2 regions of the Paenibacillus cucumis (ex Kampfer et al. 2016) genome follow, and region 1 is predicted to be linked to the other one. Evidence: predicted binding sites of a transcription regulator. Region 1 holds the regulator's gene; the other holds the start of a gene.
The links. Region 1 encodes CtsR, which represses protease genes until heat stress. Its sites were predicted from a motif close to ATGGTCAATAAAGGTCAAACA; they were not measured.
Positions count from the first base shown of each region.

Region 1 (16,498 bases):
AGTGTATCTTTCCTGCATCCGTTTTCGTTTTCTTTTTATCGAAAGTATGGCTGGGAAACCTATGTTGAATATAAGAAATACAAATTGTCTACGGCTCAACTGCCTGCCAAGCAACTGACACCAGGCACGATCAAACGTGGTAATGCTGAGCTTGCAGAATTGAAGCAGGTGTATGACGCTTATGCAGCGCGCTATAATGGGACTTTGAATCGTGATGATGCGTGGTGGGAAAATTCCGTTTATGTCAAAAAAGGAAGCCAGCGTGCTGTATACTATGATGAGGCAGGAGTGCCGCAAGGGTATGTCCTCTACGAAGTCAAGGAAAGTAAGTTTACCATCGGTGAGTTCATTCATTTGAATGAAGAGTCCAGACGAGGGCTTTGGACGTTCATTGCTAATCACGATTCCATGATTGACGAAGTAACTTTACAGGCACCTGCAAGTGATCTGCTTGCATTTCAATTGGACAATCCACGGATTGGGCAAGAGGTAGTGCCTTACTTTATGGCACGAATCGTGAGCGTGGAGCAGTTCATTTCGCAGTATCCTTTTGCCAGTCAAGACTCGCCCGTTCAGATTTGGCTTGACGTCGAAGATGCTTACGCTCCGTGGAACGAAGGTGTATGGGAATTAAACGTGGCGATGAACGGAACCGCTTCAATATGGAAAAAGGCAAAATCGGATGGCGAGGGTCAGCTAAATCAGCCGATTCGTCTTAGTATTCAATCCCTTTCAGCCGTGTTAATGGGTTATCGTAGACCCGCAGAGATGGCACAGATCGGTAGATTGGAAGGGCCAGTTAGCGCAATCCAAGCGCTGGAAAAGGCAGTTCCCAAACGCGAAACCTATTTGCTTGATTTCTTTTGAGCGATTATCTATATCGAGTACGACTTCATTCCAACAGATATGAAGCGCAATTGGAAGCAATGAGAACTTCTCCCGAGGTCCGGGAGAGGTTTTTTTGTGTCAGGCGAATATTTCGTGTAAAATCGTAAAAAATGAATAGTGCCCCCACTTGGCAAAACAGTAAAATATGCTATAATGTATATAAAGTCAAAGAAAGTCAAAGTCAACTCAAGGTTAAATACGCAGGATTATATTTCTGGAATACGTGCTATTTACCTATGATATGACGTTAGCTTTCTTACTGTTCTCTGATGAAAAGTACCGTAAGTCGGAACACATCATTGGAAGATCAAGGGGATATTCAAGGACCTTCGTGCTTCCTTTGTTCTCCTGTTTAACACTTGTATCAGCAAGATTCGCTGTTTCTCTGAGTGGTTAAATGGGTGGAGAAGGTGTACTCTGTGGGGGGCGTGTGGTCCTTATTGACTTAACGTTTCAGACAGTGGAGGATGATTGGATGCGTAATATCTCTGATATTATTGAACGATATCTGAAGGGTATTTTGCATGAAAGTCCCGAAGGAATGATTGAAATTCAGCGTAATGATCTGGCAGATCAGTTTTCATGTGTACCTTCCCAGATCAATTATGTCATCAGCACCCGTTTCACTCTTGAAAAAGGGTATCTCGTCGAGAGTAAACGTGGCGGTGGTGGATATGTTCGTATACAACGCATTGAATTACCTGCCCAATCGGCGCTGCACAACCATCTGCATCACAGTATCGGTGACGAGATTGGACAGACTGCTGCGGAAGGCTTGATTTATCAATTGGAAGAAGCGCGTTTTTTAAGTAAGCGGGAAGCCGGGTTGATGCGTGCGGCTGTGTCGAGAGAAGTTCTTATGGTCAAACTTCCTTACCGGGATCAAATTCGTGCCAGAATGTTGAAGGCAATGCTAATATCTTTGCTCGGTAAATGAAAACTATCGGGATCAAAGGAGGTACATCTATATGCTGTGCCAAGAATGTAACAAACGTCCGGCTACACTTCATTTTACGAAAATTGTAAATGGCGAGAAGACGGAATTTCATATTTGTGAATCATGTGCCCGAGAGAAGGGGGAGATGATTCCTGGAACAGCAGGAGGATTCTCTATTCACAACCTGTTATCAGGAATACTCGATTTTGATCCGGCAGGCAAAAGTTCAGGTGCTGCTCCTGCTAAAACGCTGCAATGTGAAGAATGTGGCATGACGTATGCTCAGTTCAGCAAAGTTGGTCGTTTTGGCTGCAGTTCCTGTTATAAATACTTTGACAGCCGTCTGGACCCTTTGTTCAAGCGAGTGCATGGTAGTACATCGCATGTAGGTAAAGTTCCTGCCAGAGCAGGCGGGCGTATTAAGGTGAAACGGCAAATTGCCGATCTGAAGCAAAATCTGCAGCAGAGCATTGCTCAAGAAGAGTTTGAAGAGGCCGCTCAGATTCGTGACCAGATCCGGGAACTTGAAAAAGAAATAGCTCAAGAGTAAAGTTTGTCATAAGTAGGAGGGAAGCATGATGCCTAATCTGCGTTTTACAGAGAAGGCGCTCAGTGACTGGATGCGCAGTGATGCAACTGATTCGGAGATCGTAATCAGCAGTCGTGTCCGGATCGCACGTAACCTTCAGCATATCCCGTTTCCAATGCTGGCTTCGAGTGAGCAATCGGAAGAGGTGCTGAATAAGCTGAGCGAAGTACTTCAGTACGATGACGTACACGCCTTTGGTGATTTTACTACACTCGATCTGATCGATATTGACGAACTCGACAAGCGTGTGCTGGTGGAAAAACATTTGATTAGTCCGAGTCTGGCGAATGAATCGACCAACGGAGCCGTAATTCTTAGTGAGGATGAGTCGGTAAGTATTATGATCAATGAAGAGGATCATTTGCGTATCCAGTGCCTCTATCCGGGGTTCCAGGTCAAAGAGGCCTGGGAGAAAGCTTCCGCTATAGATGATGCTTTTGAAGCGCACGTGGATTATGCGTTTGATGATCGCAGAGGGTATCTGACCAGTTGTCCAACCAACGTTGGAACAGGTGTCAGGGCATCGGTTATGATGCACCTTCCCGCATTGGTTATGACTCAGCAGATTGGCCGTATCCTCAGTGCCGTGTCTCAAGTGGGATTAACGGTGCGAGGGATTTATGGAGAGGGTAGCGAGGCAATGGGCAACTTGTTCCAGATTTCCAATCAGATTACACTTGGACAGACGGAGCAAGAAGTGATCGACAACCTCCACGGTGTTGTTTTACAGATGATTGGTCATGAGCGTACCGCAAGAGAACGGCTCATTACTGATTCCAGACTGCGTATTACGGATCGAGTGATGCGTTCATACGGGATTTTGTCTCATGCAGCGATTGTAGATACGAAGGAAGCAGCGCAACGTTTGTCGGATGTGCGGCTCGGCGTAGATCTTGGTTTGTTGGAAGGATTGTCGATTCCAGTGATGAATGAGTTGAATGTAATGACTCAGCCAGGGTTTTTACAAAAAACATTTGGGGATATGCGTACAGATGAGCGCGACATCTACCGTGCTCAGTTAATTCGTGATACGATCAATGCAGCTAAAAGTTCTGGTTAAACTTTCCTTTAAGCGTTAATATGGGTTTCATGCCGCATCTGCGGCTTTTATATAATAAGCTTCCATCTAGACTGAAGCTACCAATGATTTTATTCGCAGCATGGCTGCAAACAAAAGTGATATGAAGAATACGAAGGGGCATTCAAATAGAATGGAATCCCTCGTTTTATCCAAAACCATGGAGGTGCAGGAGATATGATGTTTGGAAGATTTACGGAACGGGCCCAAAAGGTGCTCGCACTCGCGCAGGAAGAAGCTGTCCGTCTCGGTCACAATAACATCGGTACGGAGCATATTTTGCTCGGCCTCATTCGTGAAGGTGAAGGCATTGCTGCCAAAGCACTGATCGGCCTGGGACTCGGATTGGAAAAAATTCAGGATGAAGTAGAAACGCTGATTGGCCGTGGCCAAGAGCAACCTACGAACATTGCATATACGCCACGTGCGAAAAAAGTAATTGAATTGTCGATGGATGAGGCGCGTAAACTCGGTCACACCTATGTTGGCACAGAACACATTCTTCTCGGATTGATCCGTGAAGGTGAAGGCGTTGCGGCACGTGTGCTCAATAACCTTGGCATCAGCTTGAACAAAGCACGTCAGCAAGTACTGCAATTGCTCGGTAGCAGTGAAGCAGTTTCCAGCCACAACGGCACACCTGCCAATGTAAGCACACCAACACTGGACAGCCTCGCTCGTGATTTGACGGCGTATGCCAGAGAGAATAACCTTGACCCGGTTATTGGCCGTAGCAAGGAAATTGAGCGTGTGATTCAGGTATTGAGTCGTCGTACCAAAAATAACCCGGTATTGATCGGTGAACCGGGTGTAGGTAAAACAGCAATTGCCGAGGGTCTTGCTCAAAAAATTATTGCAAACGAAATTCCCGAAACATTGCGTGATAAACGTGTAATGACGCTGGATATGGGTTCGGTTGTTGCTGGAACCAAATATCGTGGTGAGTTCGAGGATCGATTGAAAAAAATCATGGATGAGATTCGTCAGGCGGGCAACATTGTCCTGTTCATTGATGAGTTGCACACACTGATTGGTGCGGGTGGCGCAGAAGGCGCGATTGATGCATCGAACATCTTGAAACCGGCTCTTGCTCGTGGAGAATTACAGTGCATCGGTGCAACGACACTGGATGAGTACCGCAAATATATCGAGAAGGATGCTGCGCTAGAGCGTCGTTTCCAACCGATTACAGTGGATCAACCATCTCCGGAAGAAGCCATTCAAATTTTGCATGGTCTGCGTGATCGTTACGAAGCGCATCACCGTGTGAAAATTACGGACGAAGCGATTGTGCAAGCTGTCAAATTGTCGGATCGGTATATTACAGATCGTTTCTTACCGGATAAAGCGATCGACTTGATCGATGAAGCAGGATCAAAAGTAAGATTGAACTCCTATACGATTCCGCCAAACCTGAAACAATTGGAGAGCCGTCTGGAAGATATCCGTAAGGAAAAAGACGCCGCGGTTCAAAGTCAAGAGTTCGAAAAGGCAGCGGCACTGCGTGATACGGAACAAAAAATCCGTGAAGAGCTTGATACAACGAAAAATCAATGGAAAGAAAAACAAGGTCGTACCGATTCCGAAGTCACTCCGGAAGATATCGCTCAAGTGGTAGCCAACTGGACAGGAATTCCGGTGAACAAGCTGAAAGAAGAAGAGACACAGCGTCTGATGAATCTGGAGTCCATTCTTCATGAACGTGTAATCGGTCAGGATGAGGCTGTTAAATCGGTCAGCCGCGCCGTTCGCCGTGCACGTGCAGGACTTAAAGATCCAAAACGCCCAATGGGTTCATTCATCTTCCTCGGTCCTACCGGTGTAGGTAAAACCGAGCTGGCTCGTGCACTTGCTGAAGCAATGTTTGGTGATGAAAATGCCGTAATCCGGATTGATATGTCCGAGTATGGTGAGAAACACTCCACAGCACGACTGGTCGGAGCGCCTCCAGGTTATGTTGGATACGAAGAAGGCGGACAGTTGACAGAGAAAGTTCGTCGCAAACCGTACTCCGTTGTCCTGCTGGATGAAGTGGAAAAAGCTCACCCCGAAGTTTTCAACATCTTGTTGCAAGTGCTGGAAGATGGTCGTCTGACGGATTCCAAAGGCCGTGTTGTTGACTTCCGTAATACACTGATCATTCTCACATCCAACGTGGGTGCAGAAGCGATCAAACGTAATTCTACTCTTGGATTCACAGCTGTTGTGGATGCAGGTGCAGATTACGATAATATGAAGGGCAAAGTGATGGATGAGCTGAAGAAAAGCTTCCGTCCTGAGTTCTTGAACCGGATCGATGAAATCATCGTATTCCACTCGCTCGAAGAGAAACACATTGCTGAGATTGTTACTCTTATGAGTGAGGACTTACGTAAACGTCTTAATGAGTACGAGGTTGATTTTGAGCTCACAGATAACGCTAAGGCCTTCTTGGCGAAAGCTGGATTTGATCCTGCTTACGGTGCACGCCCACTTCGCCGGGCGATCCAGAAGCATATTGAAGACAAATTGTCTGAAGAGTTGCTTACAGGTAATGTGACTAAAGGGGATTCCTTACTCATCGACGAAGAGAATGGTGCATTGTCTGTAACGAAAAAGGAAGTAGCAGTTCCATCCAATGAGGAAATTGAAACAAAATAAATATGATGTATGTGGCTGAATGAATTCAGCTACCCGCATATATAGAACCTCATATATAGAACCTCCCTGGCTTTGGCCGGGGAGGTTTTTTTCGTATGTACGAATATATAAAGGGATGTGTGAAGATTTGATTGAGATGAAGCGATATTGATGAGGAACATGTGTAAAGTTTGCGATAATCCTTTACGAAAAATCTCAAACAATGGTAAACTTTTAGTATCCCTGTATGTCAGGCAATGAGTAAATTTTGTCGAATAATGCAAAATGCTGCTATAAAATAAAAAAATCAATAGGAGTGCTGAAGTGGCCAAAGTAAAAACTAAGTTTCAATGTACGGAATGCGGCTATGAAGCCCCCAAATGGTACGGGAAATGTCCTGGCTGTCAGTCCTGGAATTCGATGATAGAAGAAACTGAAACGGTAGTCAAAACACAAGGAAGAAATTCTCCTCTGTTTGACAGTAAAGATAAACCGCTTCCTATCATAGATATAGATAGCGGTCAGGAGCCGCGTGTACAGACTGGAATCGGTGAACTGAACCGTGTATTGGGCGGCGGCATTGTGCCAGGTTCGCTTGTTCTGGTGGGGGGCGACCCGGGGATTGGAAAATCAACGTTGATGTTACAGACTTCTCATGCGCTGACCCACTCGGGGCTACGCGTGTTATATGTGTCTGGAGAAGAATCCGTAAAGCAGACGAAGCTGCGCGCAGACCGTCTTGGTGCACTTTCGCCGGAGCTGTATGTGCTCTGTGAAACCAATATGGAGCGGGTTGAGGAAGCGGTGGATCAGATCCAGCCGCATTTTCTTGTCATCGATTCCATTCAGACCGTATATCTGCCCGAAGTTACCAGCGCACCAGGAAGTGTAGCACAGGTAAGGGAATGTACGTCCAGATTCATGCGGATTGCGAAAGGCCGAGGCATTGCAACGGTTCTTGTAGGGCATGTTACCAAAGAAGGTGCCATTGCTGGTCCGCGTATGCTGGAGCATATGGTGGACTGTGTGCTTTATTTCGAAGGAGAGCGGCATCATACGTATCGTCTCCTTCGTGCGGTGAAGAACCGTTTCGGTTCTACTAACGAGATTGGCATATTTGAAATGGGGGAAGATGGCCTTCGTGAAGTCGGTAATCCCTCCGAGTTATTTTTATCTGAACGTCCACTAGGGGTAGCTGGATCTACCGTTGTGGCGAGTATGGAAGGCACACGTCCGATGCTTGTAGAATTACAGGCTTTGATTTCAACGACCCACTTCCCTTCTCCTAGGCGGATGGCAACAGGTATCGACCATCATCGATTAAATCTAATTATAGCGGTGCTTGAAAAACGCATGGGTATGTTCCTGCAGACACAGGATGCCTATCTGAATGTGGCTGGTGGGGTGAGGCTGGATGAGCCAGCGGTCGATCTGGCTGTGGCAGTTAGCATTGCCTCCAGCCTGAGAGATGTGCCAACGAAGCCGGATGATGTCATCTTTGGCGAGATTGGACTGACCGGTGAAGTTCGTGCCGTATCCAGGGCAGAACAACGTGTGAAAGAAGCCGCGAAGCTGGGCTTCAAACGAGTTATTTTACCAGAAAAAAGCTTAAAGGGCTGGAAACATCCTCGCGGGATACAACTGATCGGTGTGAATACCGTGGCAGATGCACTAGCGGTTGCTTTAGATTAGGGGGCATAACAAGATGAAGGATTCAAGCCAACTGGACAATATGAATGATTTGTTAAGGCTGATCGCACCAGGTACACCTTTCCGCGAAGGTCTGGAAAATGTGCTACGCGCCAAGACGGGCGCACTGCTTGTTGTAGGATACAGCCCTGAAGTAATGGAAGTGGTGGATGGGGGATTTTCGATTAACTGTGATTTCTCCCCGAACTACCTGTATGAGCTTGCTAAAATGGACGGAGCCATTATTCTGAGTGAGGATTTGAAGCGGATTTTGTATGCCAACACACAGCTGATTCCGGACTCATCCATCTCTTCCTCAGAGACGGGCATTCGTCACCGGACAGCAGAGCGAGTGGCAAAACAAACGGGTAAGTTAGTTGTTTCCATCTCACAGCGCCGGAATATTATTACCCTGTATCAGGGAACACTTCGATATTCGCTTAAGGAAATCGGGGTGATTTTGACCAAAGCCAATCAGGCGATTCAAACGCTCGAAAAGTATAAAGCGGTGCTCAAGCAATCCCTTACGAATCTTAGTGCTTCCGAATTCGAGGAACTCGTTACGATTCCCGAGGTGGTTAATGTTATTCAGCGCACAGAAATGGTACTGCGGATCAAAACCGAGATTGAACGTTATATCGATGAGCTAGGTAATGAAGGAAGGCTCATTTCGATGCAAATGGAAGAGCTCGTGGGTACTACAGAGGAAGAAGCGTGGTTACTGTATAAAGACTATGCTCGTGATGACAGCGATGACAAGATTCGCGATATTATCGTGGGATTAAAAAGATTGTCGGACGATGAGTTGCTTGATGCACATCATATTGTACGGTTGCTTGGCTATCCTTCATCTGCGGCAACTTCTGAAGATTCGGTTGCCCCGCGCGGATATCGGGTATTAAATAAGATCCCTCGTCTGCCTAATGTAATTATCCATAACTTGGTAGATCAATTTGAGCAATTACCTCATGTCATCATGGCAACGATTGAAGAACTCGATGAAGTGGACGGCATTGGCGAGGTTCGTGCCCGCACCATCAAAGAAGGTCTCAAACGTCTACAAGAGCAGATGTTTATTGACAGACAGATGTAGAGATCGCTTATAACGGCTTTTTATGGATGAGGTGAAACAACATGTTAACCAGATTCATTCCAAATCTTTTTACCTTAGGTAATCTGTTTCTGGGTATGCTGGCCATTTTGCTGGCAATCAACGGAAAGTATAGCTCGGCCGCGATTATGGTTATCGTTGCGATGCTGCTCGACGGTCTGGATGGACGGGTGGCCAGAGCACTGAATGCACAAAGTGAATTCGGCAAGGAACTTGATTCCCTATCGGATATGGTTTCATTTGGTGCGGCGCCTGCGTTGATTATTTTCATGGTGTCTTTTCAGGATTCCATGCCGATCTTTGCCTGGATCGCAACGGCGGCTTTTCCGATCTGTGGTGCGATTCGTTTGGCGAGATTTAACGTGCGCCCGGGCATTCCGGGGTATTTCACAGGCTTGCCCATTCCCGCTGCAGGCGGTGTATTGGCTACGCTATCCCTGTTTCACAAAGATATCGGACCCATTAGCATGATGATTGCTACGTTGCTGTTGTCTTATCTGATGGTCAGCTCACTGAAATATCCCAATTTCAAAAAAGTCGGACTACCCCGCAAGGCGATCTGGATCGCTCCGTGGGTTGTGTTACTTGCGGTTGCACTGGCTGTTTTATTCCCGGATCAACTCTCCAAGCTGATTTTTATTCCGCTGGTGTTATATGCCCTATATGGCATGAGATACAGTGTAAGAACGGCAGCTTCTCGCAATCGTGCTAAGAAACGCAAGGACAAGAAATCATCGCGATCTTCTGACAACTAGAATGGTAGGGTACGTAAGTACCAACCACTCGGCAAACTCTAAGGTCCCTATGAGTTCAAAAAAAAGCACGTACATTTCCTAACAAGGAGTGTACGTGCTTTTTGCTTGTATTCTTTGATATATGACGAAGTAGCGGGGACGGATTAGCTAAGACAGATTAAACATCCCAAGCGTCGAACATTTCTGTGATTCGTGATTCACGACCTCTTCCATGTTGATGTCCAGCAGATTGCAAAGTGCAGACATATAGAACAGGTTCCGCCCCAATTCGGAGCTGATCACCTCTTTGCAATTCTCACACAATTCACCTTCCACATGCGTTTCCAGCAGGCCCTTGGCTTGAGAAATATCACTCTCGGGGGCATATTTCTGTTTGGTGGCGTGCAGCTCAATACAGCCGCATTCGGTAATGGCTTTGGACACAGCGCGGTTAACAGAGGCTCCGGCTTGTCCCGTTTTGGACAGTACATCAATCAGGCTGCGATGGCGCAGCAACAGTTCGGAAACTTGATCCTGAAAAGCCTGTAAACTTAGCGTACTCATTTTGCCACTCACCTCGGGATATGAATTGAATTCATTATATGCCAATAAAAGTCTCACTTTCAACTGATGAACACAACATTTCCAAAAACTTCATGCTGACGCGATTAGGTTTTCGATAATTGGATCATACTGGATATGAAAATGAAGAATGATTTGAGGAGGTGCAGGAACTCATGTGGAGAAAAGGCATTTTAACTTTTACTGGATTGTGCGGCGCATGGTTCGGGTACACGGCTTATCATCTGGCAGGCAAGTCCATTCCTTGGATGGCTGAATGGATTCAATCAGCGGGACTGCTGGGTGCGGGTGTATCAACACTGCTGGGAGCAGTACTTTTTATGTCCGTATGCACGATCGGTGGCACAATGATGGCCAACAGATTAAACAGTGGTATCGATTCTTTAGCCAGGATACCCATGAACGAGCTTGCTGCTGGCGCGGCAGGCATCGTGGCTGGACTGCTCGTAGCCTTACTGATGTATCCTTGCCTGGCTTGGCTCGGAACCGCAGGAGAGGTGCTGCAAGTGGCCCTCACGGTGATCGCTGCATATTCGGGTTATAGCTTGGCTATGGCCAAGAAAGACGATCTGGCGGCATTCTGGAAGTCAGGACGATGGGGGCACCCAGAGCCTGAAGAAGAGCGAAGAATGGAAGAACATAAAATTTTGGACACCAGCGTCATTATTGACGGCAGAATCGCAGATATCTGCAAAACCGGGTTCATCGAGGGCACGATTGTTATCCCGGAATTTGTACTGGAAGAGCTGCAACATATTGCAGACTCATCGGATCTGCTCAAACGCAACCGCGGGCGCCGTGGGCTGGATATTTTGAACAAAATCCAAAAGGAGCTTGATGTACAGGTATTGATCTACGAAGGCGATTTCGAGGAAATTTCCGAGGTGGACAGCAAACTGGTGAAGCTTGCCAAAGTATTACAAGGGAAAGTCGTCACCAACGACTTCAACCTGAATAAAGTCTGTGAACTCCAAGGGGTATCCGTACTGAACATCAATGATCTCGCGAATGCGGTGAAACCGGTTGTGCTGCCAGGTGAAGAAATTATGGTGCAGATTATCAAAGACGGCAAGGAGCACGGACAAGGCGTAGCCTATTTGGATGATGGAACGATGATCGTGGTTGAAGGTGGACGTGAGTATATCGGCATGATGATGGAAGTGCTGGTGACGAGTGTGCTGCAGACGTCTGCGGGACGAATGATTTTTGCCAAGCCGAAACTGTTGGAAAAAGCCCAATAAAAGCGGTATGATGGGTAGTGTATCGTTGTACGATGATGGATATCGAAAGAGATATGAATTGTTGCCCGGCGATAAACTGACAGACAAGGCAGGGATTGCGGCATGGATAAAGGGTGGGGCGTTGTCATTGTGGCGGCAGGCCGGGGAACCCGAATGGGAACGACCGAGAGTAAACAGTTTTTGCTGCTGCAGGACAAGCCCGTTTTCATACATACGCTTGAAGTATTTGCGGCTCTGGACGAGATCCGTGAGATGATTCTGGTTACAGGTGTTGCAGATGTTGAACGATGCCTGGAATGGGTAAAAGAATACCAACTGGAAACGCGTGTCCGCGTGATCCCCGGAGGGAAAGAGAGACAACATTCGGTTCATGAAGGCCTTCGGGCGCTCAGCACCGATGGGGTTCTCGTTCACGACGGGGTGCGTCCATTTGTGACCCGTGAGCAGATTAGAGAATGTATGGCTGCCGCCGAATCAGGCGAAGGTGCTGTGCTGGCTGTGCCGGTGAAGGATACGATCAAACAAGTGAATGCGGAAGGTATCGTTACAGCGACGCCGGATCGTAGCAGTCTGTGGAGCATTCAAACCCCGCAGGCTTTTCGTCTTTCTTCCCTGCTGGAGGCTTACCAATCCGCGGAACGTGACGGGTTTCTGGGGACGGATGATGCCATGCTGGCTGAGCGCCAGGGAATGTCGGTTAAGGTTGTGGAAGGCAGTTATACCAACATCAAACTAACAACACCGGAAGATTTACAGTATGCCGCGTTTTGGCTTGAGGGAGAGAAGAAGCGATGATACGTGTAGGACAAGGGTTTGACGTGCACCAATTGGTGGAAGGTAGACCGTGTATTATTGGCGGGGTAACCATTCCTTATGAGAAGGGGCTACTGGGTCACTCGGACGCAGACGTGCTGTTGCACGCAATCAGCGATGCTATTCTTGGCGCGCTGGCACTTGGGGATATCGGCAAGCATTTCCCGGACACTGATCCGGAATTCAAGGATGCAGACAGCTTGAAACTACTAGAGCATGTATGGCAACTTGTGAAGGATCGCGGCTATAAGCTTGGGAATATTGATTCAACGATTATTGCCCAGAAGCCAAAGATGGCACCGTATATCCCGCAGATGGCGGAAGTCATTGCTAAAGCGCTGGAAGCGGATGTGGCACAAGTGAACGTGAAGGCAACAACAACCGAGCAATTAGGTTTCCCTGGACGAGGAGAGGGAATTGCCGCTCAATCCGTTGTATGCCTGGTACGTGTGTGATATCATCAATCAATTAGAGACGGAGGGAATCATATGAGCACAGAAATTCGGGTGCGCTACGCACCAAGCCCAACGGGACACCTGCATATCGGGAACGCTCGTACGGCGCTGTTTAACTACTTGTATGCCAAACATAATAACGGAAAATTTATCATTCGTATCGAAGATACGGACGTGAAGCGCAACATTGCGGGCGGAGAAGAAAGCCAGCTGAAATACTTGAAATGGCTCGGCATCGAGTGGGATGAGAGTATTGATGTAGGCGGAGAATACGGGCCGTACCGTCAGACGGAACGTCTGGATCTGTATCGCAAATATACGCAGGAACTGCTGGACAAAGGGCTGGCTTATCGTTGCTACTGCACGGAAGAAGAACTCGAACAGGAGCGCGAGGAGCAGTCGGCTCGTGGGGAGACCCCGCGTTACTCCGGCAAACACCGTGACCTGACACCAGAGCAGATCGAGGCATTTGAAGCGGAAGGCCGCGTGGCGAGCATTCGTTTCCGTGTACCGGCAGATCACACATACACATTCAACGACATGGTTAAAGGTACAATCTCGTTCAACAGCAAGGAATCAGGCGACTTTGTCATTGTGAAAAAAGATGGCATTCCCACGTACAACTATGCCGTTGCCGTGGACGATCACTTGATGAAGATCTCCCACGTGCTACGCGGGGAGGATCATATCTCCAACACGCCGCGTCAGCTGATGATCTATGAAGCGCTTGGCTGGGAGCCGCCGCAATTCGGTCATATGACGCTGATCGTGAACGAAAACCACAAAAAACTGAGTAAACGCGATGAATCCGTAATTCAGTTTATTGAACAATATGATCAGCTCGGCTATCTGCCAGAAGCGATGTTTAACTTCATCTCCCTGCTTGGCTGGTCGCCAGAAGGGGAAGAAGAAATCTTCTCACAAGAGCAGTTGATCTCCATCTTTGATACGAAACGTCTATCCAAGAGCCCGGCCGTATTTGATACACATAAGCTGGCCCACTTGAATAACCATTACATCAAAAATGCGGACCCTGCACGAATTGCCGAGATGGCTATTCCGCATCTGCAAAAAGCAGGACGTCTACCTGCGGAGCTGTCATCTGAACAAAAAGAGTGGGCATATACGCTCGTACATCTCTATCAGGAGCAGATGAATGCGGCATCCGATATCGTGGAACTGTCCGAAGTGTTCTTCCGTTCCGAAGTTGAACTGGAAAGTGAAGGCGCTGCGGTACTTGCTGAAGAACAGGTTCCAACTGTGCTGAAGGCATTTGCAGATAAAGTACAGGCAAGTGATGAATTCACGCCAAGCAAAATGGCTGCTTTGATCAAGGAAGTGCAGAAGGAAACAGGCTTCAAGGGTAAACAGCTCTTTATGCCAATCCGCGTTGCTTTGACTGGACAGACCCATGGACGTGATCTCAATCAGACTATCGTGTTGCTGGGTCGTGACACTGTCATCGAGCGTTTGCTGGCACGAGTGTAAGTATTCATTGTTCAACTGATGCCATTCAATTCTGCTGGTTGTCAGTGCGAAGGCTTTTCGCTATAATAGCAACACAAGGTTGAATTGTCATAATACGTTCATATAGAACAGCAAAGACCGGGAGAAGTAAGCTGATCCGGACAGATCCAGAGAGGATGGCCCCGCGCGTGAACAGAGATTACATCTGCTCAGCGAGTGGTGGCTGCGAGTCATCCACTGTCCAGCAGTCTGAAATGCACCCGTGAGCTGCACCGTCGAATCCGGCCCCGCTTCTATTCATTGGATAGAGGAAAACGTCAGGATAGATGGCGACGACTGGTTCCCGTTACCGAGCCGCCAGAGGGCCCATTCCATTTATTCAAGAAGAGGAATGAGCCAAGCAGAGTGGGACCGCGACTAACGCCTCTGCAGCTTCGTGCTGCAGGGGCGTTTTTTGTCTAGCGAGTGCGCAAGTATACTACCAAGGAACACGCCGTCCGGCGAACCCGGAGGACGAGAACCGGAACAAGAGGGGAACGAGCATGTTCAAAAAGATCAGATCCGATATCCAGACGGTCTTTGAAAATGATCCGGCCGCCCGGAGTTGGTTTGAAGTCGTATTTACGTATTCAGGGCTGCATGCCATATGGGCCCATCGATTTGCTCACAATCTGTACAAACGAAGATGGTACTCGCTCGCCCGGTTCGTATCACAGGTTAGCCGGTTTATGACAGGGATAGAGATTCATCCTGGAGCTACGATTGGGGAACGTTTGTTCATTGACCACGGTATGGGCGTTGTTATTGGAGAAACCTGTGAGATTGGTGACGATGTCGTGATATATCAGGGAGTAACTCTTGGGGGAACGGGGAAAGAAAAAGGAAAGAGACATCCCACGATTGGTAATAATGTGGTTATCTCATCTGGCGCAAAGGTGTTGGGATCATTTCGTGTCGGGGATCAAAGCAACATCGGAGCAAACTCCGTTGTGCTGAAAGAAGTTCCTGCTAATAGCACGGTGGTGGGCATCCCAGGTAGAATCGTCAAACAGGATGGACGTAGAGTGGATCGTCTTAATCAACAATTGCCCGATCCGGTTATTGACTCTCTGCGCAGCATGCAGCGCGAGATTGAACGGCTGCAGGAAGAAGTGCGAACTTTGCAAAATACACGAGAATCGGAGAAATGCACATAACTCCATCGATCAACATAAACCATGGAATCAAGTAAAAGTAGTTTAGAATGAAAGGAAAAGTGACTATGACACTTCAGATTTATAATACGATGAGTCGCACCAAAGAGGAGTTTGTTCCACAAGAGCCTGGCAAAGTGAAAATGTATGTATGCGGGCCAACTGTCTATGACTACATTCATATCGGCAATGCACGTCCGGTGATCTTTTTCGACACGGTTCGTGGATATCTGGAGCAGATCGGACATGAAGTGAATTATGTCGTGAACTTCACCGATGTCGATGACAAACTCATTCGCAAAGCAGAGCAGCTGAGTACCGACGTTCCGCATGTGGCTGAAACATTTATTGCCGCGTATTATGCCGATCTGGAGGGACTCGGTATTCCTAAAGCGAGCAGTAATCCACGGGTAACGGAGAATATGCCGCTTATTATCGATTTTATCCGTGAATTGGTTGAAAAAGGTTTCGCATATGAAAATGGCGGTGACGTATATTATCGAACAGGAAAGTTCGAAAAATACGGTCAATTGTCGAAACAGAACTTACAGGAGTTGCAATTCGGTATTCGAATCGGTGTAGACGAGCGGAAGGAACACCCGGAAGATTTTGTGCTCTGGAAAGCAGCCAAACCAGGCGAGATCTTCTGGTCTAGCCCATGGGGGGATGGTCGTCCTGGATGGCATATCGAATGCTCCGCCATGGCAAGAGAATACCTTGGTGACACGCTGGACATTCACGGGGGTGGACAGGATTTGCAGTTCCCTCACCATGAATGCGAATGCGCACAGTCCGAGGCAATCACAGGCGCGCCTTTGGCGAATTACTGGATGCATAACGGTTTTATTCGTATTGATAATGAAAAAATGTCGAAATCCCTCGGCAACGGTGTTCTTGTAAAAGACCTGCGTAATCAGTACAAACGTGAAGCGATTCGTTACTTTATGTTGTCCACCCACTATCGTAACCCACTCAACTTCACAGAAGATACGATGGAACAGGCGCAAAACAGCGTGGATCGGATTGCGAATGCAGTAGGTAACCTGAGACATCGCCTAGGAGCTGTGTCTGTTAATCAGGAGGTTACACCGGAATTTTCAGC
Region 1 covers NZ_JACLIC010000003.1:539-17,036, forward strand. Annotated here, with positions in the region: gene H7T88_RS01565 (GNAT family N-acetyltransferase) at 1-867, shown strand, start outside; gene H7T88_RS01570 (CtsR family transcriptional regulator) at 1,364-1,825, shown strand; gene mcsA (protein-arginine kinase activator protein McsA) at 1,857-2,375, shown strand; gene mcsB (protein-arginine kinase McsB) at 2,404-3,474, shown strand; gene H7T88_RS01585 (ATP-dependent Clp protease ATP-binding subunit) at 3,670-6,132, shown strand; gene radA (DNA repair protein RadA) at 6,436-7,803, shown strand; gene disA (DNA integrity scanning diadenylate cyclase DisA) at 7,817-8,893, shown strand; gene pssA (CDP-diacylglycerol--serine O-phosphatidyltransferase) at 8,935-9,666, shown strand; gene H7T88_RS01605 (nucleoside triphosphate pyrophosphohydrolase family protein) at 9,814-10,209, opposite strand; gene H7T88_RS01610 (PIN/TRAM domain-containing protein) at 10,383-11,468, shown strand; gene ispD (2-C-methyl-D-erythritol 4-phosphate cytidylyltransferase) at 11,571-12,263, shown strand; gene ispF (2-C-methyl-D-erythritol 2,4-cyclodiphosphate synthase) at 12,260-12,736, shown strand; gene gltX (glutamate--tRNA ligase) at 12,770-14,224, shown strand; gene cysE (serine O-acetyltransferase) at 14,746-15,399, shown strand; gene cysS (cysteine--tRNA ligase) at 15,465-16,498, shown strand, end outside.

Region 2 (16,498 bases), on a different contig from region 1:
CATCACACGTTGACAGTGACATATCGTGATATGGACAAGATTGGTGAATTGCTGGATGCCGCATCCCAGGCGGGTGCCAACAACATCGAAAATGTACGCTTTACAGTAGAGAATCCGGAGAAATACGAATCCGAAGTGATTGCTAAGGCGGTAGCTAATGCAGATGTGAAAGCAGGAGCGATCGCTAAAGCGGTTAAACGTCAGCTGGGTACTGTTCTTTCGGTAAGTCAGCCAGATGCTAATGTTCCTGTGTTCTATGCATCAGAGCTCATGTCGCAAGCGAAGAGTGAATCAGATGCAGGTACACAGATTGAGGCTGGTCAGGTCAAAGTAAGCACCGTTCTGAATATCACGTATGAGATGAAGTAAGGAATTTTGCACATCACGGGATAAAATATTAAATATTAAGAATTTATAAAAATGACAAAAGCACTGTCCTTCGGGGCCGTGTTTTTTTGTTGCACATGCTGGCTTTGAGGAAGCGAGGGGAGAATTATTATTAAAATACCTACAGGAGAATAGGGTATATTATGTCGTTTTTGTATCATTGTTCGTGACAAAACGTTCATTTTAGATAGGTGAAATTGTCTGGTTTTCATCAATATTGTAACTGGAGCTGTAAATCTTTCGTTAGTTTAGCTAGCTATAATAAATAACGTAAGCGTCATGACCTACGCAATTAAAATAGTTTTACATAAAGCACTGGCGCAATAACACCAAAATGTTGAGAGGGGATTAGTGAATGAAACCATGGACTAGTGCACTGCTCGCGGCAGGCATCTTAATAGGTGGGGGTTCCGTATGGCAGGGAAGTTTTGCTCAAGCAGCTTTCGTACCTTCTAAAGTAACAACTCCGATTGAAATTGCATTAAAAGCAGAAGGAAATAGCAAGGGAAGCACCTCCCCAACGCTGATCTCGAGCAAAGTGAAACAAAGCAAAGTAAAGGTATTATCAACTACCGCCAAAGTCCAGATTAAAAACACAGAGGTGGCTTTGGAATATCCCCAAGTGAGCGGATTGAACAACAAAAAGGCTGAATCGGCTATCAACAAGGTGCTGAAAAACGAGGTTGATGCATTGGTGGCAAATTTCAAAAAAGAAGCAAAGGGATTTGAAAAACCTACAGCAGAGCGCCCGCATGAATTAATGAGTTCATATGAGGTGATGTATAACGAGAATGGTGTAATTAGTTTTGTAACGTCAAGTTACGCAATTCACGGAGGGGCAAACGGTAGAAATATTCGTAATGGACACACATTTGCACTGAGTACAGGCAAAGAGTTGACTCTGTATGATGTCTTGCAAAACAGTAAATCCATGCTTGATAAGCTCAGCAAGAACGTTGGGGAGCAGTTGGAAGCTAAATACAATGTCCGAAGCGAATATAAAGGTCTGGATAAAGATCAGGATTTCTATGTAACTCCTAAAGGGGTCGTGGTGTTCTTCCAACAATATGAGTACACTTCCCGTGCAGAAGGGTTTCCCGAATTTACTTTTAAATATAAAGAAGTTCTTCCTAAAGGAGCAGTACCTTTCAGTAACCTGAAAAAGAAATAAATGACGAACATGAAAAGAAGATTTAACTTCGCAAATTGGAACAATAGCTGCAGATCTTCCCTGGAATGGGTTAATGGTTAGTAAGAGGTAAGCGTGTGACTAATACACAATCGTCGTATATGGTGACGTAAGCAATGAATCTGATGGTGGATAACAGAGAGGAGTTTTTTAGATGAAAACATGGAAAAAGTGGACGAGTGCATTATTGGCAGCAGGTGTAATTATGGGAGGAAGCACAGCATGGATGGATCAATCGGTTCAAGCAGCATCCGTATCTGCCAAAGTAACTGCACCGGCTGAAGTAACGTTGAAATCAGGTGGAAAAACCCTCACGCAAAAAGGGTTGCTCCAAGGTGGATCTACATGGGTGGCGCTGACAGCAGTTAAGGATGTAGCAGGTGGGACATTGAAATATGATGCAAAAACAAAGTCATATACCGTAACTGCAGCGAACAATGCAATGACTGTTAGTTTGATGGATGGACAGCCAAACGTATATATTAATGGTTTTTATCCTCAAGTGGAAGCAAAGTTGATCCAGGGTCGTTTGTACATCCCGTTCTCTGCAATGAGAGATTATTTGGGTGTACAGGGTAACTGGGATGCCAAAACCAAAACACTGACCCTGAGTAAAGTGAAACAAAATAACGTTCAGGTGAAATCGACCAAAGCGAATGTAACCGTTAAAAATGCTGAGGTGGATGTGCAGTACCCGCAAGTGAGCGGACTAGCGAGCAAAGAGGCCGAAGCTGCGATTAACAAAGTGCTCAAAGATGAAGTGGACACCGCTGTTGCGGCGTTCAAAAAACAAACGTCAGAATTCGGTGGAGCAACCGCAAATCGTCCATATGCATTCGAAGCTTCTTATGTGGTGACTTACAATGAGAACGGTGTGCTGGGTCTGATCACTCAACGTTATGAGGACTATGCAGGCGCACATGGCATGACGACTCGCGCCGGTCATACGTTTGCTCTCGACACAGGTAAAGAGCTGACACTGGATGATGTAATTGCAAACAACAAATCGATGCGTGAAACGATCAGCAAAAAGGTTGGCGAGCAACTGAAAGCGAACGCGGGAACCCTGAACGACTACAAAGGCCTTAACAAAGATCAGGATTTCTACGTGACGCCAACAGGCGCAGTGGTATTCTTCCAGTTGTATGAGTACACCGCGTATGCGGAGGGCTTCCCTGAATTCAAGTTCACTTACAAAGATATTCTGCCTAAAGGAACCGCACCATTCAGCAACGTAGCTTCTGAGAAGTAAGTTCGTTTTAGCTTAGATGAAATCATAAAATAAAATAAATTCAAGTCAAAACAAGACAAGAGCACTTATACCTTTTATTCGTGAAAAATAATAAAGCAGAAGCCTCCGTCAAAGCAAGAGTGACGGGGGCTTCTGCTTTATGCAGGCAATGCACCCCAAGACCGGGTGGTGATATTGCCTGTTTATAATTAAAAAGCGCAGAGCGTGCTCACCTATATTCAGGTGATGCCCGCCCTGCGCTTATTTACGTTGTCTCCAGGTAGCTAAAGCTTAGATGCCTTGGGAGCCTACGTTTTGGATTACTTTATCGATGATACCGTAATCGGCTGCTTCAGCAGCACTCATGAAGTAGTCACGATCTGTATCTTTTTCGATACGCTCCAGAGGTTGACCTGTGCGCTCGGAGATGATGCGGTTCAAGGTATCACGCATTTTCAGAATGCGACGTGCACGGATTTCGATGTCCGACGCTTGACCTTGTGCGCCACCCAGTGGTTGGTGAATCATAATTTCACTGTTTGGCAACGCAAAACGTTTGCCTTTTGCACCGGCATTCAACAAGAATGCACCCATAGAAGCCGCCATACCTACGCAGATCGTAGATACATCCGGTTTAATGAACTGCATTGTATCGTAAATTGCCATCCCCGCTGTGATGGATCCGCCTGGGCTGTTGATGTATAGGTGAATGTCTTTCTCCGGATCTTCCGCTGCCAGGAACAACATCTGTGCCATGATGGCATTCGCTACAACGTCATTCACGTCGCTGCCAAGGAAAATGATACGATCCTTCAGCAATCTGGAATAAATATCATAGGCGCGCTCACCCCGGTTGCTCTGTTCAACGACCATTGGAATATAACTCACGTGAAAAACCTCCTCGGAAATGTAAATGTTAAATGGTGTTTATACTTAAACTGTTACCGTATTAACCACATCATAAACAATCTCAAACAAAAAGTCAAAGAAAGTCAAACTAAGTTTGAAAAAAAAGAAACCTTTCCGGTTTCGTTGGTTAAATGCATTATGAGCTGTTAAAAAATTAAGTGGCGCGCCCGCCAAGAATCGAACTTGGATCTCAGGCTTCGGAGGCCTACGTCATATCCATTGGACCACGGGCGCAAATTATGTGACAGCAATAATGATTATAGCTTATGCACTGGTGAATTGCAAGCAGTTGCTTTGCATGAACATGGTGTGGTTTTCCTTACGATTAATGGGCTCACGTTGTCTTTCATGAATGGGCTGAGTTATTCCGAAGATGGTTTGAATTGTTTCGGAAATGATCATGATGAAGAAAGATGGATAAAGCTTGTATTTCAGTACATGCTATAAGAAGTTTTGGACATGCCCTATGAAAATGAAACACAGCAAGATATAGATGTTATGTGTGGACTTCTTCTATATATGGTGTGAGATCCTCATTTCCTTATCTCGATGTGTAAAGGTTGTGAAAATAGGCGCGTACAAACGACTGCTAACCTGTCGAAATAAGCAATCGAAACACTTGCATCTCGCGTCAGTTTTAGGTAGAATGAACGTGGGACTTAAAAAGTTAACCCGGGACATTTTAAGGCCATGCAGAAAGCTTGGAACATGAAGCTTGCGGGAGTGGAAAGCATGCGAACGATCTTGGAAGTGCAAAAGCAGCTTCTGCCCGATCTCATGGATGTCTTGAAAAAACGCTATACGATTCTGCACCAGATCATGTTATCGGATGTGATTGGGCGGAGAACGTTAGCCAATTCCATGCAGATGACCGAGCGGGTTCTGAGAGCTGAGACCGATCTGTTAAAGGCTCAGGGACTTATCGAAATTGACAGTGCAGGGATGAAGATCAGCGAGGCGGGTTATAATTTGCTGCAGCAATTAGAACCTGTCGCGAAAGAGCTGTTTGGATTATCCGAGCTGGAAGAGCGAATCAAGCAAGCCTACGGTCTGCAAAAGGTAGTCGTGGTTCCTGGTGATTCGGATATATCTCCTTACGCCAAAAGGGAGCTTGGAAGAGCTGGAGCAAAAGCTCTCAGCAGTATCATGAATGACAACGACGTTGTCGCTGTAACAGGCGGATCAACAACGGCCGAAGTCGCAGAACAACTCACACCACCGACTTCAATGAAGGGTGTCTGGTTTGTACCAGCACGTGGCGGGTTGGGAGAGAGCCTGGAAATTCAGGCAAATACGATTGCATCCACGATGGCAAAACGGACAGGGGCTCAATACAAACTCCTGCATGTACCGGATTTGCTTAGTGACCATGCCTATGAATCACTGATCCAGGACCCGGGAGTTCAGGAGATTTTACAGCTGATCAGGCAATCGCGCATCGTAATTCATGGCATTGGTGATGCTGTGGAGATGGCGAAGAGACGCAAGCTTGCACCGGAGATCATTGACGAACTTCAGGAGCAGGGAGCTGTATCGGAGTCCTTCGGGTATTACTTCAATGGTCAGGGTGAGGTGGTACATACCATGCTTACGCTGGGCATGCGGCTTCAGGATATCGAACGCACCGATGTAGTCATTGGCATTGCGGGCGGCAAAAGCAAGGCAGCTGCCATCCATTCCGTACTGCGGTTCGGACAGGAAGATATTCTGATTATTGATGAGGCTGCGGCCGAAGTCATCGTCGCTGACATGGAAAAGATCTAACTTTTCAGAGATGAAATGGTTTTATTTTGAACACAACTCTTGTTGTCTTGACGGACTTTACCGTCTGTCTTGAATATATAGTTTCATAAAAAACTAATCAAAACTTGGGAGGAACTTACTCATGATTAAAGTAGGTATTAACGGTTTTGGACGTATTGGTCGTTTGGCATTCCGCCGTATTCAAAATGTAGAGGGCATTGAAGTTGTAGCAATCAACGACTTGACTGACGCTAAAATGCTGGCTCATTTGCTCAAATATGATACAACTCAAGGTCGCTTCGATGGCGATGTTGAAGTACATGATGGTTTCTTCAAAGTAAACGGCAAAGAAGTTAAAGTACTTGCTAACCGTAACCCTGAAGAACTGCCTTGGGGAGACCTGGGTGTAGACATCGTTCTGGAATGTACTGGTTTCTTCACAACAAAAGAAGCTGCTGAGAAACACTTGAAAGGTGGAGCTAAGAAAGTTGTTATCTCCGCACCAGCTACTGGCGACATGAAAACCATCGTTTACAACGTAAACCATGAAATTCTCGACGGTACTGAAACTGTAATCTCCGGCGCATCTTGCACAACAAACTGCCTGGCACCTATGGCAAAAACACTGCAAGACAAATTCGGAATCGTTCAAGGTTTGATGACTACAATTCACGCTTACACTGGCGACCAAAACACATTGGATGCTCCACACCCTAAAGGTGACTTCCGTCGTGCTCGCGCAGCAGCTGAAAACATCATTCCTAACACAACTGGTGCTGCTAAAGCAATCGGTCTGGTTATCCCTGAACTGCAAGGCAAATTGGATGGTGCAGCTCAACGTGTACCAGTAGCTACTGGTTCCCTGACTGAGCTTGTAACTGTTCTGGGCAAAAAAGTTACTGCTGAAGAAGTTAACGCAGTTATGAAAGAAGCTTCCGATCCACAAACTTTCGGATACACTGAAGACGAAATCGTATCTTCCGATATCCAAGGAATCACTTTCGGTTCCCTGTTTGATGCAACTCAAACTAAAGTTCTGACTGTTGGCGACCAACAACTGGTTAAAACTGTAGCTTGGTATGACAACGAAATGTCCTACACAGCTCAATTGGTTCGCACATTGGAGCACTTTGCAAAAATGATCAAGTAATATCTGTAATAACATAGAGCGGAAACAGATTGTTATTGTTTCCGCTCTTTATATATGGATATTTAGTTAATTTCTCATGAACACCAGGACTGACAAGGGATTCAGCTCTTGAAAGGTTCACCAAATACATGGGTGCGGAGGAAATAGAGATGAACAAAAAAAGTGTACGCGATATCGAATTGAATGGAAAACGGGTATTTGTCCGTGTAGATTTCAATGTGCCGCTCGAAGATGGTAAAATTACAGATGACAAACGTATTCGTGCAACACTGCCTACGATCAACTTCCTGATCGAAAAAGGTGCAAAAGTAATCTTGGCGAGCCACATGGGACGTCCAAAGGGTGAAGTTGTAGAATCCATGCGTTTGACACCAGCAGCTGAGCGTTTGTCTGAATTGCTGGGTAAACCGGTTACTAAAGCGGATGATTCCGTAGGTGAAGCGGTTAAGGCTCAAGTCGCGGCATTGAACGATGGCGACGTATTGTTGCTTGAGAACGTTCGTTTCCACGCAGGCGAAGAGAAAAACGATCCGGAACTGGCAAAACAATTTGCTGAACTGGCTGACGTATTCGTTAACGATGCATTCGGCGCTGCTCACAGAGCACATGCTTCGACTGAAGGAATCGCTCACTTGCTTCCAGCAGTGTCCGGTTTGTTGATGGAAAAAGAGCTTGATGTGTTGGGTAAAGCCATCTCCAACCCTGAGCGTCCTTTCACAGCAATCATCGGTGGTTCCAAAGTAAAAGACAAAATCGATGTGATCGACAACCTGCTTAACATTGCAGACAACGTAATCATCGGTGGTGGTTTGTCTTACACATTCATGAAAGCTCAAGGCCACGAAGTAGGTCAATCCCTGCTGGATGAGTCCAAATTGGATGTAGCACTTGGCTTTATCGAAAAAGCGAAAAAATTGGGTAAAAACTTCTACCTGCCAGTGGATATCGTAATCTCTGACGATTTCAGTGCGGACGCAAACACAAAAATCGTTGAAGTTGGCGACATTCCTGCAGATTGGGAAGGTATCGACATCGGTCCTAAAACACGTGAGATCTACGCTGACGTTGTTAAAAACTCCAAACTGGTTGTATGGAACGGACCTATGGGCGTATTCGAAATCGAGCCATTCTCCCACGGTACTCGTGCAGTAGCAGAAGCTTGTGCTACAACATCTGCTTACACAGTTATCGGCGGAGGCGACTCTGCAGCAGCAGCTGAGAAGTTCAAATTGGCTGACAAAATGGACCACATCTCCACAGGTGGCGGTGCATCGCTCGAGTTCATGGAAGGCAAAGTGCTTCCAGGCGTAGTTGCATTGAACGACAAGTAAGCTTTAAGCTATAGCATGAAGGAGTTGAAACCAATGAGAACACCAATTATCGCGGGTAACTGGAAAATGTTCAAAACGGTTTCCGAATCCAATGACTTCATTCAGGAAGTTAAAGGAAAAGCGGAAGTCGCAGGCGTAGAAACAGTAATCTGTGCACCTTTTACAAACCTGCCATCTCTGGTAGAAGCTGTGAAAGGCACTAACATCAAAATCGGTGCACAAAATCTTCACTTCGAAGACAATGGTGCGTTCACTGGTGAAATCAGCGGTATCATGCTGAAAGAACTGGGTGTTGATTACGTGATTATCGGTCACTCGGAGCGCCGTCAGTATTTTGCGGAAACCGATGAGACTGTCAATAAAAAGTTGCATGCAGCATTCCGTCATGGATTGACTCCAATCTTCTGCCTTGGTGAAACGCTTGAAGAGCGCGAAGCAAACCAAACAAAAGACGTATGTAAAGTGCAAACCGAAGCGGCTTTTGCAGGTCTGTCTGCAGAGCAAGCGGCACAAGTCGTTATCGCTTATGAGCCAATCTGGGCGATTGGTACAGGCAAATCCTCCACATCCCAAGATGCGAATGAAGTTATTGCTTACATCCGTACATTGGTGAAGGATCTGTACAACGAGCAGGTTGCAGATGCGGTTCGTATCCAATACGGCGGCAGCGTGAAACCGGAAAACGTAACAGAATACCTCGGACAAAGCGACATCGACGGCGCACTTGTTGGCGGTGCCAGCTTGCAGCCGGCTTCGTTCATCGCGCTTGTTGAGGGGGCGAAGTAAGATGACAGCTCCAAAACCTGTAGCACTGATCATTATGGATGGCTTCGGTCTGCGTAACACGGTGGAAGGCAATGCGGTAGCGCAAGCCAAGAAACCGAACTATGACCGTTTCATGAGCCAGTTCCCACACACAACTTTGACTGCATGCGGTGAGGCTGTAGGTTTGCCGGAAGGACAAATGGGGAACTCCGAGGTAGGTCACTTGAACATTGGTGCCGGCCGGATCGTATATCAGGATTTGACCCGTATCTCCAAATCGATTCGTGACGGCGAGTTCTATGACAATGAAACACTTGTCAAAGCGGTGCGCGAAGCGAAACAGAACGGTAAAAAGCTTCATCTCTACGGCTTGTTGTCCGATGGTGGCGTACATAGTCACATCGACCACTTGTTCGCGATGCTGGATCTGGCTAAAAAAGAAGAAATGAATGAAGTATACATTCATGCCTTCCTGGATGGCCGTGATGTTATGCCGGATAGTGGTAAAGACTTCATGCAGAAGCTGATCGCTAAGATTGATGAAGTGGGTGTAGGTAAAATCGCAACGGTTCAAGGCCGCTACTATGCTATGGACCGTGACAAACGCTGGGAGCGTGTGGAGAAATCTTACCGTGCCATCGTTTATGGTGATGGGCCGAAATACACTGATCCACTCAAAGCGGTTGAGGAATCGTATGAGAAATCCGTATTTGATGAGTTCGTTGAACCAACGGTTATCGTTCAAGCGGATGGTGAGCCGGTAGGTCTGGTAGAGAGTGGCGATTCCGTCATCTTCCTGAACTTCCGTCCTGACCGTGCAATCCAGTTGTCGCAAGTATTCACGAACTCCGATTTCCGCGGTTTCGATCGTGGGCCGAAGTTCCCTGTGGGCTTGCACTTTGTGTGCCTGACGTTGTTCAGCGAAACGGTTGAAGGTTATGTGGCTTACTCGCCTAAAAACCTCGACAATACGCTGGGTGAAGTGCTGGTACAGAATAACAAAAAACAACTGCGTATTGCAGAAACGGAGAAGTACCCGCACGTAACCTTCTTCTTCAGCGGCGGCCGTGACGTAGAGCTTCCGGGCGAAACTCGCGTGCTGATTAACTCACCTAAGGTGGCGACGTATGACCTGCAACCGGAGATGAGCGCTTATGAAGTAGCCGATGCAGCAGTCCGTGAGATTGAAGCGGATAAACACGATGCGATTATCCTGAACTTTGCTAACCCTGACATGGTTGGACACTCCGGTATGCTGGAGCCTACGATCAAAGCGGTTGAAGTGACGGATGAGTGCATGGGTCGCGTTGTAGACGCGGTACTTGCCAAAGGCGGCGTGGTGCTGATCACTGCGGATCATGGTAATGCGGATATGGTGTTTGATGAGCAAGGACGTCCGTTCACAGCTCATACAACGAACCCGGTTCCATTTATCGTGACTGATCCAAATGTAACGTTGCGTGAAGGTGGAATTCTGGCCGATATTGCGCCAACGATTCTTGACCTGATGCAATTGCCACAACCGGAAGAGATGACAGGTACATCTGTCATTGCTACCCGTAAGTAAGTTGCACAGCCAACATATATGAAATTGGGAAGTTTGGCGTTTGCCCCTGAACGGAGTCAGCAGAAATGGTCTGAAGAAGCGTGAGCGTTCGCCTTTATCACTAGGATTCCAACTTATGAGAATAAGTTCAAAGGAATCCGGGGATAACAGCGATCGGAAGACGATTCTGCTGATGTAGTGGATAAGGGGAAACACAAGTGGTCCTAATTTTTAATAAATTCAAAATTAAAGGAGATTATCACTCATGACTATTATTTCTGACGTGTACGCTCGCGAAGTCCTCGACTCCCGCGGTAACCCTACAGTTGAAGTTGAAGTATACCTGGAGTCCGGCGCAATCGGACGCGCAATCGTTCCATCTGGTGCATCCACTGGTGCCCACGAAGCAGTTGAGCTTCGCGATGGTGATAAATCCCGTTACCTCGGTAAAGGCGTTCTGCAAGCTGTTAAAAACGTAAATGAAATCATCGCTCCAGAAGTAATCGGTATGGATGCATTGGATCAACTGGGTATCGACAGATTGATGATCGCTTTGGATGGTACGCCAAACAAAGGTAAATTGGGCGCAAACGCAATCCTGGCTGTATCCATGGCTGTAGCTCGCGCTGCTGCTGATGCTCTGGAATTGCCACTGTATGTTTACCTGGGTGGATTCAACGCAAAAGCATTGCCAGTACCAATGATGAACATCATCAACGGTGGTGAGCACGCAGACAACAACATCGACGTACAAGAGTTCATGGTATTGCCAGTTGGCGCACCTAGCTTCAAAGAAGCTCTTCGCGTAGGCGCAGAAATCTTCCACAACCTGAAATCCGTACTGAGCTCCAAAGGCTTGAACACAGCTGTAGGTGACGAAGGTGGTTTCGCACCAAACCTGGGTTCTAACGAAGAAGCAATCACTACAATTATCGAAGCAATCGAAAAAGCTGGTTACAAACCAGGTGTTGACGTATTCTTGGGTATGGACGTTGCTTCCACTGAGTTCTACAAAGATGGTAAATACACTTTGGCTGGTGAAGGTAAATCTTACACTTCCGCTGAGTATGTTGACCTTCTGGCTTCTTGGGTTGAGAAGTACCCAATCATCACGATTGAAGACGGTATGTCCGAAGATGACTGGGATGGTTGGAAATTGCTCACTGAAAAATTGGGTGACAAAGTACAACTCGTTGGTGACGACTTGTTCGTAACGAACACTGAGCGTCTTGCTAGAGGTATTGAGCAAGGTATCGGTAACTCCATCCTGATCAAAGTAAACCAAATCGGTACCCTGACTGAAACATTCGATGCAATCGAGATGGCTAAACGTGCAGGATACACTGCTGTAATCTCCCACCGTTCCGGTGAGTCCGAAGACAGCACAATCGCTGACATCGCTGTTGCAACAAACGCGGGTCAAATCAAAACGGGTGCTCCTTCCCGTACAGACCGTATCGCAAAATACAACCAATTGCTTCGCATTGAAGATCAATTGGATGAGCTTGCTCAATACAATGGTCTTAAAGGATTCTACAACCTCAAAAAATAAGCTGTGTACACAGCTTTTCGGGCAAGCCGGGTAACCGGCTTGTCTTTTTTATGATTATATATGGTGCTGTAGAGTGTGGATGTAGTAGTTATATGAATACTGGGTGTCCAATTTTGAAATTTAAGGGAAATAGGGTGTGGTGTACTACTTGTATCACGCCTATAGCTATGCTACAATTAAAGTAACTGTTTTTATGGTCAGATGTTATGCCCACATGGGTAGGAGGTGGAAAGAATGGATATTGCTTTGAAATTGCTGCTCGTTGTTTTCTCGATCGGTCTAATCACTGTAGTATTGCTGCAGCACGGGAAAAGCGCTGGTTTGGCGGGTGCCATCTCCGGTGGTGCGGAACATCTTTTCGGTAAAACGAAAGCGCGCGGATTGGATCTTTTCTTGCAACGTGCAACGGTGGTACTGGGTGCAGGATTTATGATTTTGGCTGTTATTGTTACGATCGTTTCGAAGTAACTAGCAGTCAGCAAGAAACCGAATAGCTGAAGCCAATGGCTTAACGGATAAACCTTCGTTTCGTGCAGAAACGGGGGTTTTTTAGTAGAAATTTATTGCTCCAAAGTTTTCCATTTATATTGCTATATAGGCCATCTAGTCCTTCATGAAATTGAGGGATACTGTATTTTGCTTGTAACTTCTGTTCGATTCCCCCTTACTGTTTTAGAGACCCATTTCAGGCAGGTATGCCCCGGCGAGATGTAAAAATCCTGTGATTAATACTTCAAACGTATAGATGAGATTTGTGGTAAAACTAATTTTCTAAATACTAATTTAAATCAGATCGGGCATATCACATACTGCATAAACTGTTTGAAGGAGCAGACTCAAACGGCTAACTTGGAACGTTAAGAGACCAAGGGTCTTTTTTGGGTAGCTACGGATGGGCTGGATTGAATTCGTGTATACTAGGGTATGAGATAGTAAGGGCGCGGTAATCATACGCATTTTACTATATGGCATCTATACGAATACGGCACGAATTCCGATACATAAAGAGAAGAGATCAGACTATACTCTTACGTTTCCCGAGGTGAAAATTAATGATAACCGAACAACAATTGCTTGACTTCATGCGGGAGACCGCTTATAAACCGATGACTTATCAGGAGCTGGAACAGCACTTTCAGATTGAAGATGCTGCTGATTTCCGAGCCTTTTTGATTATGCTGAATACGCTGGAGGAATCCGGCCAAATTTTGCTGACCAGTAACAACCGCTATGGTATGCCAGAACGTATGAATCTGGTGCGTGGGCGCTTGCAGGCGCATGCGAAGGGGTTTGCTTTTCTGATTCCAGAAGACCGCGAACACCCGGACGTATATATCCATGCCAATGATATGAAAAGTGCAATGAATGGCGATATTGTGCTTGTGAAAGTAACGTCCCAAGGACCGTCCGGTGGTCGCCTGGAGGGTGAAATTGTACGGATTGTGACTCGTGCAATTACACAAGTTGTGGGTGTTTTTCAGAGCCACGAAGTGTACGGATTTGTAATTCCGGATGATAAACGGATTAATCGTGATATTTTTATCCCGCGTACGAACTTTGCTGGTGCTGTAGATGGACAGAAGGTTGTTGCCAAGATTGTCAGTTACCCGGAAGGTCGTGCAGCGGCTGAGGGTGAGATTATCGAGATTTTGGGTCACAAGGATGAGCCGGGCATTGATATTTTATCCGTCATTCGCAAGCATCAGTTGCCTGAAGCTTTCCCGGATGAAGTGATGCAAGAGGCGGAGAAAGCGCCGGATTCCATTACAGATGAAGAGATTATTCAGCAGGGACGCCGCGACTTGCGTGGTCTGAACATCGTTACGATTGATGGTGAGGATGCGAAAGATCTGGATGATGCGGTTAACGTGGAAAAACTGCCGAACGGCAACTACCGTCTGGGCGTGCATATTGCCGATGTAGGTTACTACGTGCGTGAGAACTCCAAACTGGATCAGGAAGCATATAACCGCGGATGCAGTGTGTATCTCGTGGACCGGGTTATTCCGATGCTGCCACAACGTCTGTCGAACGGGATCTGTAGTTTGCATCCACAGGTGGATCGTCTAACGTTGTCTTGTGAGATGGAATTTAACGACCAGATGAAGGTTGTGAAACACGACATTTTCACGAGTGTCATCAAAACGAAGGAACGTATGACCTATACCAACGTACGCAAAATCCTGGAAGGTGAAGAGCCGGAGTTGTTGGAGCGTTATAAAGATTTGGTGGATGATTTCCACCTGATGAAAGAGATTGCCTTGAAGCTACGTGCGATGCGTATGCGCCGCGGGGCGGTTGATTTTGATTTTGAAGAGTCCAAAATCATTGTCGATGAGAATTGCAAACCGGTGGATATTGTGAAACGGGAGCGTTCCATTGCAGAACAAATCATTGAGGAGTTCATGCTTGCAGCCAATGAGACCGTAGCGGAGCATTTTCACTGGCTTAAAGTGCCGTTTATCTATCGTGTGCATGAAGACCCGGATCAGGAAAAACTGCAAAACTTCCTCGCTTTTGCGGCGAATTTTGGACACCAGGTCAAAGGGCGTGGCAATGCCATTCATCCAAGGGCGCTTCAATCACTACTGGAGGATATTAACGGTACCAAAGAGCAGACGGTCATCAGCACGATGATGCTACGTTCCATGAAACAAGCGAAGTATGATTCGGAGATGTCTGGCCACTTTGGTCTAGCTGCTGAGTTCTATAGTCACTTTACATCCCCGATTCGTCGTTATCCCGATCTGGTTATTCACCGGGTCATTCGTGAAGTGATTGAGAACAAAGGAGCATTACCGGAGAATCGCCAAGAGTATCTGGCAAGCCGGATGTCGGATATCGCCCAGCAGTCTTCAGAGCGCGAGCGTGTGGCGGTGGAAGCTGAGCGCGATACGGAGAAAATGAAGAAAGCCGAGTACATGCTCGATAAGGTCGGCGAAGAGTTCGAAGGCATCATCAGCAGCGTAACCAGCTTCGGTATGTTTATTGAGCTGGAGAACACGGTAGAAGGTCTGATTCGACTTAGCGCGCTGACAGATGACTATTATCATTTTGATGATCAGCATATGGCCTTGATTGGTGAGCGTACATCCAAAGTATTCCGTATTGGTGACGAAGTGAAGATTCGCGTAGCACGAGTGAGTATGGAAGAGTACACGATTGATTTTGAAATGGTCGATATGAAACCTCGCCGAGAACGCGATGGCGGTTTCGATCGTGGTGCTCGCAGTGGTAAAGGTGGTCGTCCTGGTAGCGGCGGCGGCCGAGGTGGAGCCAAAGGTGGCTTCGGTGGAAACCGTGGTGGAAAAGGCGGTGCTGCAGCTGCTGGTTCAGGCGGTAAACGTGACCGAGGCGGCAGATCTGCAGAAGAGAGTGGTAAAGGTGCCCGCGGTGGCCGTGGTGGAGCGGCAAATGCCGGAGCAAGCGCAGGCTCATCAGCAGGTGGGTTTGCTGGTAAAGGCAGCGGCAGACCGAAAGGTGAACGTCGTGCGAGTGATGCAAGTGCAGGCACAGGCGCTTCAGGTAGTCGTGGTAAAGGTGCAGTGAGCTTTGGTTTTGGTTCAGGCAAAGGCGGGTATAGCTCATCCCCAGCGGGTCAGGAATCAGGTGAGCGCGGCCAAGGAAGTAGCCTGAATGGCAGCAGCCGTGGCGAAGGAAGCTTCAAATCCGGTAAGGGCGGTAGCGGTAAAGGTGGCAAAGGCGGAGGTAAACGTAAGAACACCTCACCTAGCGGTATCTTTATCGGGGAAAATGCTACACCGGGCGGCGCGCAAGAAGGCGGAGCACCACGCCGTAAACGTAAGAAAAACAAAGGCGGGGCCGGGAATGGGACAGCCGCTTTTGTTCGGAAGAAAAAGAAGTAAGTGAGAAGCCAGAAGAGGCGGCGCAGGCCGCCTCTTTCTTGATTTTAACAGCCGTCCTTGCTACAATTAAGGTCTGGCACAGGTTTTTTGGTGCAACATGGATGCTATGCTGGTACAGCATGGTACGGGTTTATTTTACGAAGAAGGAGTGAGGACATGGGCAAGAATGATGGGCAGAACAAAGTGCTTGCACAGAACAAAAAGGCTTCCCATGACTACTTCATTGAAGATACGTATGAAGCGGGCATGGTGCTGACCGGCACAGAAATCAAGTCGATTCGTAACGGTCGTGCGAACATTGGAGACTCATTTGCAACGATTCGTAACGGTGAGATTCATATTCACAATATGCATATCAGTCCTTTTGAACAAGGCAATCGGCATAATCCGCTTGATCCAACACGCACACGTAAATTGTTAATGCATAAGGTGCAAATTCATAAGCTACTTGGGTTGTCCAAGCAGGATGGATACAGCATTGTGCCGCTGAAAATTTATATTCGTAATGGCTATGCGAAGCTGCTACTTGGCTTGGGTAAAGGTAAGAAGCAGTATGATAAACGTGACACTGCCGCGAAGCGGGATGCTCAACGTGATATCCAACGTGCACTGCGCGAGAAGCAGAAGGTTGCGCGTTAAGAGAGAACTACGTTTCTCCAATGTTCATTCGCGTCGAGAAAATCGGAATCGATGGAGTCTCGCAGTTTGCCTATGTATGGGTGAGTGTGAGGCTTTTTTTATTTTGTAGATTGCGTAAATTTGTGCACCGGTGGGTAAATTAATTAAACCAACGGTTGTAGCTGGGTAAACTTTACTTCCGATGAGTCAC
Region 2 covers NZ_JACLIC010000036.1:36,356-52,853, forward strand. Annotated here, with positions in the region: gene H7T88_RS20790 (SIMPL domain-containing protein) at 1-369, shown strand, start outside; gene H7T88_RS20795 (DUF3298 and DUF4163 domain-containing protein) at 743-1,558, shown strand; gene H7T88_RS20800 (stalk domain-containing protein) at 1,731-2,828, shown strand; gene clpP (ATP-dependent Clp endopeptidase proteolytic subunit ClpP) at 3,099-3,695, opposite strand; tRNA gene H7T88_RS20810 (tRNA-Arg) at 3,876-3,950, opposite strand; gene H7T88_RS20815 (sugar-binding transcriptional regulator) at 4,449-5,480, shown strand; gene gap (type I glyceraldehyde-3-phosphate dehydrogenase) at 5,602-6,609, shown strand; gene H7T88_RS20825 (phosphoglycerate kinase) at 6,759-7,940, shown strand; gene tpiA (triose-phosphate isomerase) at 7,974-8,726, shown strand; gene gpmI (2,3-bisphosphoglycerate-independent phosphoglycerate mutase) at 8,728-10,272, shown strand; gene eno (phosphopyruvate hydratase) at 10,517-11,803, shown strand; gene secG (preprotein translocase subunit SecG) at 12,038-12,271, shown strand; gene rnr (ribonuclease R) at 12,856-15,669, shown strand; gene smpB (SsrA-binding protein SmpB) at 15,826-16,308, shown strand.
Region 2: a site for CtsR is predicted at 3,786-3,806, ahead of clpP (ATP-dependent Clp endopeptidase proteolytic subunit ClpP). Genes of this name have one in related genera too.